Regions from separate parts of the Gordonia sp. SL306 genome, predicted to be linked through region 2. Evidence: predicted binding sites of a transcription regulator. Region 2 holds the regulator's gene; the other holds the start of a gene.

Region 1 (4,736 bases), 1.1 Mb from region 2:
GACGTCACAAATCCTTACACTCTCGTCATGCGCTTCGATCCACCTCGCCCCTCCCGGGGCCGCGCCGACGAACCTCGTGGTCGCGCCCAGGATCCGCGCGGTCGGGGTGCCGATGCGCGGGCGCAGGATGCGCGCGGTCGGGGTGCGGAGTCCCGTCGGGGTGTGCTTCGGAGCCCGACGCGGTCGGTGCGACTGCGCGATCGTCGAGGTCGGGGACTCAGATCACCGTTGCTTCCGCAATCGGTGCCTGCGTTCGCGAGCCGGGCCGACTCCTTCGACGTAATCGCCCTGGAGGCGTTCGCGGAGATCGATGCGAACTGGCACGATCAGCTCGCAGGCCTCGACATCGCAGTGGATGACATCCCACGCATGTTGCCGCACGACCCCGACTCGATCCAGTGGCCGGACGAGGTCACCGCCGACGGCGCGGTGCCGCTGGCGCGGCTCATCCCGGCCGGGCTGGACGTACGCGGCCAACCCACCCGCGCGCAGATCATCTTGTTCCGACGACCGCTCGAGATCCGCGCCAGGCGTGGCGCCGATCTGCTGGAGTTGGTGCACGAGGTGTTGGTCCAGCAGGTTGCCACCCACCTGGGCGTCGACGAAGACACCATCGATCGTGGGCCGGACTAGGACGGGACACGTCCTGGCCCTCCGGTCGCAGCGCCGTCAGATGATGCCGCGCTTGAGCCGCCGGCGCTCGCGCTCGGACAGCCCGCCCCAGATCCCGAAGCGTTCGTCGTTGTGCAGGGCGTATTCCAGGCATTCCGGCTTCACCTCGCACCCCTGGCAGATGCGCTTGGCCTCGCGAGTCGATCCACCCTTCTCCGGGAAGAACGCCTCGGGGTCGGTCTGGGCGCACAACGCCCGCTCCTGCCACTGTTCCTCGACTGCCTCGAAGAGATCGTCGAAGTCGTTGGCCACCAACGAAAGATGACGCCGCTGTGACCAAGGAGAGTTGTCGCTCGGCGCTGCCGTGACACCGCCGACACCCGGCGCCGTCATTGAATCACCCACCAGCCCAAGATGATTGGCTGCAACGTCGGCGCCGGCGAGTTCCTCCGAACTATGCACCGGCTCAACGGGTTTGCGGGGATCGGAATAGTCGCGTGGTTCAAGTGGATTGCCGATCGGGTTCTCAAAAGCCATCGTCGGCGCCTCCTAGCTCGAGAAGTCTGTCAGTTCCAGTCGTCGGTGTCCGCGGCAACCCTGCCGCCCCACCACATCTGCCCACACCATCGATCTTCACCGTGTGTCCGGGTATCGCACCCAATGAGCCATTCGAACAAATGATCGAAAACCTTGCGCTCCATCAATTCTCGATCTCAAACTCATAATGACACTGATGTGATTACACACGGCATGGACCGCTGCGGTCAAGTTAAACCGAAAAGATTCCTTAATACCATCAGTCGTCGGAAACCCTCGGTCTCGACACGGGGTCGGGCGCAGACATCAGCAATCTCACAGATGATCGATCCCCTCCCCCGGAATCGAGACCCATGGTAGCGAACCCACCGCCGCTGAGCGTCATCCTGCAGATGACGGCCCACTGACCACGCGGAACGTCGGCGCCCACCGCGGTCGACACCACCCGCGCCTCGATCACTAGAGTGAACGAGGTGAAAGTGACGGTTCTCGTGGGTGGCGTCGGTGGCGCCCGATTCCTCTCCGGCGTCCGCGAATTGCTCGGCCCCACGCCGTTTCCCGGGCCGGGTGAACCCGACCACGGCGGTACGGCGACGGCACCCGACGGCGGGGGGCACGCGATCACCGCGATCGTCAACGTCGGCGACGACGCGTGGATGCACGGCGTCCGGATCTGCCCCGACCTCGACACCTGCATGTACACCCTCGGCGGCGGCATCGACCGTGATCGCGGATGGGGACGTGTCGACGAGACGTGGCACGCCAAGGAGGAGCTCGCCGCCTATGGCGCCGATCCCGACTGGTTCGGCCTCGGCGATCGCGATCTCGCCACCCACCTCATCCGAACCCAGATGCTCGATGCCGGCTACCGCCTGTCCGACGTGACGGCAGCGCTGTGCCGGCGGTGGCAGCCCGGTGTCCGGCTCATACCCGCGACGGATGATCGTCACGAGACCCACGTGGTGGTGGCCAAGCCCGACGGCGACGACGACGAGCGGGTCGCGATCCACTTCCAGGAATGGTGGGTCAGACACCGTGCACAGATCCCGACCTTCGGTTTCGCGCAGGTCGGTTCCGACGACACCCGCACCGCGCCGGGTGTCACCGAGGCGATCGCCGCCGCCGACATCGTGCTGCTGGCACCCAGCAATCCGGTGGTCAGCATCGGCGCGATCGTCAGTGTGCCCGGGGTGCGCAGCGCGCTGCGCACCACCTCGGCCCCCGTCGTCGGCATCTCCCCCGTGATCGACAACCGGCCGCTGCGCGGGATGGCCGACGAATGCCTGTCGGTGATCGGTGTGGAGACCTCCGCCGAGGCCATCGCGGCACATTACGGCGCGCGCAGTGGCAACGGGATCCTCGACGGATGGTTGGTCGCCGAAGGCGACCGGGCCGCCGTCGACGGCGTCGCGATCGGTTCCGCACCGCTGCTGATGAGCGATCCGGCCACCACCGCCCAGATGGTCCGCGACGCATGCACGCTGGTCGGAGTGGCCACCCCCGATCGCAATATCGGCGCAGCGGAACGGAGTACCTCGTGACCGGCTCTCCGGCGCCCCACGACCACGGGTCCGTCGGAGGCCTCGAGATCCGGGCAGTCACCGGTCTCGGCGAGTTCGGGCCGCAGAGCGACATCGCCACCGAACTCCTCGCCGCCGCACCCTGGCTCGCCGACGACGACATCGTCGTGGTGACCAGCAAGATCTTCTCCAAGGTGGAGAACCGCATGGTGGCCGCGCCGACCGATCCGGAAGAACGAGATGCGCTGCGCCGCAAGCTCGTCGACGACGAGTCCGTGCGGATACTGGCACGCAAGAACCGGACGCTGATCACCGAGAACCGAATCGGCATCGTGCAGGCGGCGGCCGGGGTGGACGGATCGAACATCGCCACCGATCAACTCGCCCTGCTGCCGGTGGACCCCGACGCGAGCGCGGCGGGGCTCCGGGCACGTATACGTGAGGTGGCCGGCATCGACGTCGCGGTGATCGTCACCGACACGATGGGCCGCGCCTGGCGTAACGGCCAGACCGACGTCGCCATCGGCGCGGCGGGCATCCGGGTCTCCCATCCCTACGAGGGGTCGGTCGACGCGTACGGGAATCCCCTGGTCGTCACCGACATCGCCGTCGCAGACGAGATCGCCGCGGCGGCTGATCTGGTGAAGGGCAAACTCGGCGGGGTACCCATCGCCGTGGTGCGCGGCCTCGCGCCGGTCGACGACGGTTCCGGGGCCGTCGATCTCGTCCGTCCGGCGTCGGAGGACCTGTTTCGGATGGGCACCGCGGAGGCGATCGAGCAGGGCCGTCGCGAGGCGGTGCGGACGCGTCGGTCGGTGCGCACGTTCGCGCCCGGCGCCGTCGACCCCGAGGTGATGTCCGCCGCGTTCGCCGAGGCACTCACCGCACCCGCACCGCATCACACCCATCCGGTCCGATTCGTCTGGGTCCGCTCCGGCGAACGCCGAACCCGGCTGCTCGACGCGATGGCCGCCGCCTGGCGGCACGACCTCGAGGGTGACGAGAAGTCGGCGGAGTCGATCCGCAAACGCGTGCGTCGAGGCCAGATCCTTTACGACGCACCCGAGTTGGTGATCCCTTTCCTCGTCCCCGATGGTGCTCACGACTACCCGGACGCCCGGCGTGCGGCCGCCGAACACACGATGTTCACGGTTGCGGCGGGCGGCGCGGTGTCGTCGCTGCTGGTGTCCCTGTCGGTGCGCGGCGTCGGGAGCTGCTGGATCGGGTCGACCATCTTCGCCCCGGACATCGTCCGCGACGTCCTCGACCTCGACGAGAACTGGGAACCGCTGGGCGCGGTCGCCATCGGACGACCCGAGGAGGACGCCGGGCTGCGGCCGGCGGCGGCCACCGATGGACTGGTGATCGAGCGGTGACCATGGCGTCGCTACACGCATCGGCCGTGGCCTCCCTACGTTCGTGGGCGGCACCGGATGCCGAACAGGACGCGTTGCGCCACACGTATCTCGCGTTTCTCGCCGCGGCGCCAGAAGCGTGCCTGCGCCGCTGCGAGCCGGGCCACCTGACCGGATCGGCGATCGTCTTCGACGCGACGCTCACCCACGTCCTGCTGACCTTGCATCCGCGGGTGGGCAAGTGGATTCAGCTCGGTGGCCATTGCGAGGAGTCCGACGAGACGCTGGCCGGGGCGGCCGCGCGCGAGGCACGCGAGGAATCGGGTGTGCCGGACCTGCGACTGACCGCTGCGCCCGTCCACCTGCACACCCATCCGATCACCTGTTCTCTCGGCGTCCCGACCCGCCACCTCGACGTGCGTTACGCTGCCGTCGCGCAGCCGACTGGCGACGGTCGGCCACCGGCGATCGTGCGCAGCGACGAGTCGGTCGATCTCGCCTGGTGGCCGATCGACGAGCTACCAGCGGACACCGACACCGTCGACGTCCCGATTCTCATCGACCGCGGACTCGCGGCCTGGCGGCGAGCCGACCCCACCTGAGCCGCCACCGGCCAGTTCCGTCGATCGTGCACAGATCCTCGCCGATCGGGCACAGTTTCTCGCCGATCGGGCACACATCCATCCAAGCGGGTACAGAGCGGCGTCGCACC
Region 2 (4,736 bases):
CGCTGCCGACGACGTGGCCGAGCAACTGGAGAACCTCGTCTTCGACGGATTCGTGGCCGCGACCCCACGCAGACATCTCACCGAGATCCCTCGCTATCTCCAGGCGGCGGAGAATCGATTGGCCGATCTCATGGGATCAACGACCCGCGATCGCGATGCCCTCGCCGCGGTCGACCGGGTGATCGCACACTGGAATCAGCGAGTCGCGCAGCTCCCCGTCGGCCGGCGCGATGCCTTCAACGAGTATGCCCATTGGATGGTCGAGGAACTCCGGGTCGGTCTCTTCTCGCAGCGACTCGGTACCGCCTATCCGATCTCCGAGAAGCGGGCGATGCGCGCACTGGACGTGTTCCATTGAGCGCACCGCTCCGACGCCGTCATTCGGAGACGGTCGGCCCCGCAGCGTCCACTGTCTTCTCGTGCGTCAGGTCGCCCTGCAGGTCGTCGATCTCGCGCTGGAAGTCCTCGAGCGAGTCGAACGAGCGGTACACCGACGCAAATCGGAGATAGGCCACCTCGTCGAGCTCACGCAACGGTTTGAGGATCGCCAATCCCACCTCGTTGCTGGGGATCTCGGCCGATCCGGATGCGCGCACCGCATCCTCGACCTGCTGCGCGAGCTGGGCGAGGGCGTCTTCGGCCACGGCACGCCCCTGGCAGGCCCGACGAACTCCGCGCATCACCTTCTCGCGGCTGAACGGTTCGGTGACCCCGTTGCGTTTCGCCACCGACAGCACGGCGCTCTCCACCGTCGAGAACCGGCGACCACACTCCGCACACGAACGGCGCCGTCGGATCGCCTGCCCTTCATCGGCGACACGCGAGTCGATGACCTTGGTGTCTTCGTTCTTACAAAACGGGCAGCGCATGTTGTCCTCACGCACGTCTCGGGACACTCCGGCGCACCGGATGCTCGCTACGCCGTGCCGGTTTCCGGCTGGAACCTGTGCCATGAGAATACCGTCCGTTGCTCAGCGGTATGCGGGCGCGATCAGTGCCTGACCGACCCGGAGTCCCGAGGAGGCCAAGGCGTTGCGCTCGACGATCTGATCGATGACCGACTGGCGCGGCAGATCCGGCGCCACCCGATCGGCGATCGAGCTCAGGGTGTCGCCCTGCCGGACGTGCACCACCTCGGTGCCCACCGGCTGCGGGGCGACGGACGCGGCGTAGTTCGACCCGACGATCGCGACGACCCAGACGAGCGCGGCCAGCGCTCCCCCGACCAGCACGGCAAGCGCGGCCGCACGACGTCGTGCGTAGACCCGCCGCTCATCTGCCGGTGCCGCACACCGGGTGCCGACGATCGTCGTGCCCGCGTTGTATCGACCGTCCGGACGACGGTCGGCCGGACGGGTCGGCTCGACCCTCGCGCCGCGCCTCGGACGCGAACCGACGCCGGAGGTGACCGGCCGTCGCGGCGCCAGCGCCGGTGTCTCGCGGGTCAGGGTGCCACTGCTCGGCACGTGGCGCGCGGGTGTCTCGCGGACGGACGTCTCGCGGGTCAAGGTGGCTGTGCTCATCGTGTCCTCCTGGGATCCGAATCGACCGTTCCCTCGATCACATGTTCGATGGAACGCATGTTCGATTTGTAGCACGCTGCGCCGACAAAGTCTCGACACGCGTCGAACAAATGTTTGAACCTGTCGGCAGGTTCGGTTAACCTCGGCCGTGAGACAACCGATCGACCAGCGATTTTGCGAGGCGAACCCGGTTCCGGCGGCAGCCGACGATGCAACAGCCGACAGGAAGGACTCAGCGATGAGCGACAAGGCCGGCGGGCGGCGTGGAGCCACCCGCGGGATCCACGAGACCGCAGACGCCCCCGACGACTCGTCGGAGCCGGCACCCGTCGTCGCCGAACCCGAGGTCGCCGAGGCGGCTCTCACCGCCCGGCAGCGCGGGGTCCTGGAGTTCATCCGTCAGTCCGTGCGAGAGCGTGGCTACCCGCCCAGCATCCGCGAGATCGGCGACGCCGTCGGACTGACGTCCACGTCGTCGGTGGCGCATCAACTCCGCACCCTGGAACGCAAGGGATTGCTCAAGCGCGACCACAACCGGCCGCGCGCGGTCAACATCCAGGACGGCGACCACACCCCGCCCGGCGGCGCGGCGGCCGGACTGGCCGACGGTCAGGAATTGCCCACACCGACGTTCGTGCCCGTGCTCGGGCGGATCGCCGCAGGCGGACCGATCCTGGCCGAGCAGGCCGTCGAGGACGTGTTCCCGCTACCTCGAGAACTGGTCGGAGAGGGATCGCTGTTCCTGCTGCGCGTCGTCGGCGAGTCGATGATCGACGCCGCCATCTGCGACGGCGACTGGGTCGTGGTCCGGCAGCAGAACGTCGCAGACAACGGCGACATCGTCGCGGCCATGATCGACGGCGAGGCCACCGTGAAGACGTTCAAGCGCAAGGACGGTCACGTGTGGCTGATGCCGCACAACGACCTCTTCGATCCCATCCCGGGCGACGAGGCCGCGATCCTCGGCAAGGTCGTCACCGTGATGCGGCGCGTGTGAGGATCGGCGGCCGAGAGTCAGCCACCGAGCGCCGCGGCCGCGACCGCACGGGCCTCCGCGGGATCGGCGGTTTTCAGCACTGCTTGCGCGGCTGACCGGCACTGGTCGAGGGTCACCTCCGAGAGGCGAGCCCCGACCGGCGCAGCCGCGGCGGGCGCCGCGGACAATGAACTGACGCCCATGCCGACGAGTACACATGCCAGCAGCGGGTCGGCGGCCGCCTCACCGCACACTCCGACCGGTTTGCCCGCCGCCTGACCGGCGCGGGCAACCATGTCGATCAGTGCCAGCGCCGCAGGCTGCCACGGATCCGTCAGTGTGGCGAGTTCGGCGGACATCCGATCCGCGGCCATCGTGTACTGCGTCAGATCATTGGTGCCGATCGAGACGAAGTCGACCTCCGCCATGATCGCGGGAGCCAGGATCGCAGCGGCGGGCACCTCGACCATCACCCCCGCGATCAATCCACGGCGCCGCACTTCGCCCGCGAATTCCGCTGCCTCGGAAGGCGATGCGATCATCGGGGCCATCACCCATGGCGTGGCTCCGCTCTCCTGAGCAGCGGCTGCGATCGCATCGAGCTGCGCCGCGCGGATCTCGGGATGGTCGATCGCGATGCGATTGCCCCGCACACCCAGCGCCGGATTGGCCTCGTTGAGCTGGGTCACGAATTTGAGCGGCTTGTCCGACCCGGCGTCGAGCGTCCGGATCACCACTTTCTGATCGGCGAATGCGTCGATCACCTCGCGGTACAACGTTGTCTGCTCGGCGATCGTCGGGGCCTCGGCCCGCTCGAGGAACGCCAGCTCCGTGCGGAACAATCCGACACCCTCGACGGGATGACCGGATGCGTTTCGTGCCGACGCTCCGTCGGCGACATTCGCGAGCACCGAGACCGGATGCCCGTCCGCGGTCGTCCCGGGTCCCGTCCACGACGCCACCGCGGCGGCCTTGCGACGACTCTCGTCGACGCCGGCCAGCGCCCTCGCCTCGTCGGGTTCGACCTCCAGAGTGCCCGCCGTGCCGTCGACGAGCACCGTGGTGCCGACGGCCACGGTGGCGAGCTCACCCACTGCCACCACGCATGGAATCCCCAACTGGCGGGCAATGATCGCGGTGTGACTCGTGGGACCTCCGAGACGCGTGACGAGCGCGGTGATCAGCGTCGGATCGAGCCCGGCGGTGTCCGCCGGGGCGAGATCGTCGGCGAGCAGCACCGACGGCACGGGCGGTTCCGGTACGCCGGGCTCGGGTATCCCGAGCAACTCGGCGACCACCCGATCGCGGACGTCGTTGAGATCGGTGACCCGCTCGGCCATCAGTCCGCCGAGCTTGGTGAACATCGCGGCGAACTGTTCGGTCGCCGCCACGGCCGCAGCCGGCGCGGGGGTGCCCTTGGCGATCAACGCCGACGCCGCACCGACCCAACCGCGGTCCTCGGCCAGGCCGGCGGTCGCCACGAGCACCTCCGACGCGGCGCCCGAGGCATGCGAGGCCCGCTCCCGGAGCCGTCCCGCCACCGCCGCCGCGGCGTCGGTGAAGCGTTTGGTCTCGACCTCACGCTCGTCCTCGGCGACGGCGTCCTCTGCGCTCGGGTCGTATTCCGGGCGGGCGCCCGGCCAGATGGCCGGACCGAAGGCCTTTCCGGCCACCACCGGTGTCCCCTGCAAAACCTGTGTCTGTGTCACCGAAGTCCTATCTGTCCGTCGGTCCGGGAACCGATCCCGTCCCGGACTCACTGGCCTGTATCGAGCAGCGGAGCGCATGTGGAATGGGCCCGTAACTGAAAGTTATGTGATTCAAGTTACAAGAAAACCTTGACTTGTCAACATAAACAGGCGTAAACACAGATATAGCAACATTGAAATCCACAGATTCCAACAGACGAGGACATCCGTGTACGCCGAAGAACGTCAGCAGGCGATCGCCGATCAGGTGCGGGCCAATGGCCGCGCGTCGGTCACCGCGTTGGCCACGCTGTTCGACGTGACCAGTGAGACGGTGCGTCGGGATCTCGCAACCCTCGAGCGCGCAGGACATCTTCAGCGGGTACACGGCGGCGCGGTTCGGCCGGGTTCCACGCCGGTGATCGGCGAGCTCGGCATCGACGAACGCCAGATGACCCACACGCATGAGAAGGTCGCCATCGGCCGTGCGGCGATCCGGTTCCTCCCACCGGACGGTGGTTCCGTGTTCTTCGACGCCGGCACCACCAC

What was found. Region 2 encodes LexA, which represses DNA repair genes until DNA is damaged. Its sites were predicted from a motif close to CGAACANNTGTTCG; they were not measured.
Region 1: a site for LexA is predicted at 1,464-1,477, ahead of cofD (2-phospho-L-lactate transferase). Genes of this name have one in related genera too.

The regions. Positions count from the first base shown of each region.
Region 1 is NZ_CP113063.1:484,219-488,954, forward strand. It holds gene OVA31_RS02270 (metallopeptidase family protein) at 28-633, shown strand; gene OVA31_RS02275 (WhiB family transcriptional regulator) at 670-927, opposite strand; gene cofD (2-phospho-L-lactate transferase) at 1,623-2,690, shown strand; gene OVA31_RS02285 (coenzyme F420-0:L-glutamate ligase) at 2,687-4,045, shown strand; gene OVA31_RS02290 (NUDIX hydrolase) at 4,042-4,626, shown strand.
Region 2 is NZ_CP113063.1:4,744,972-4,749,707, reverse strand. It holds gene hrpA (ATP-dependent RNA helicase HrpA) at 1-358, shown strand, start outside; gene nrdR (transcriptional regulator NrdR) at 378-869, opposite strand; gene OVA31_RS21755 (LysM peptidoglycan-binding domain-containing protein) at 972-1,523, opposite strand; gene lexA (transcriptional repressor LexA) at 1,762-2,520, shown strand; gene OVA31_RS21745 (putative PEP-binding protein) at 2,538-4,208, opposite strand; gene OVA31_RS21740 (DeoR/GlpR family DNA-binding transcription regulator) at 4,417-4,736, shown strand, end outside.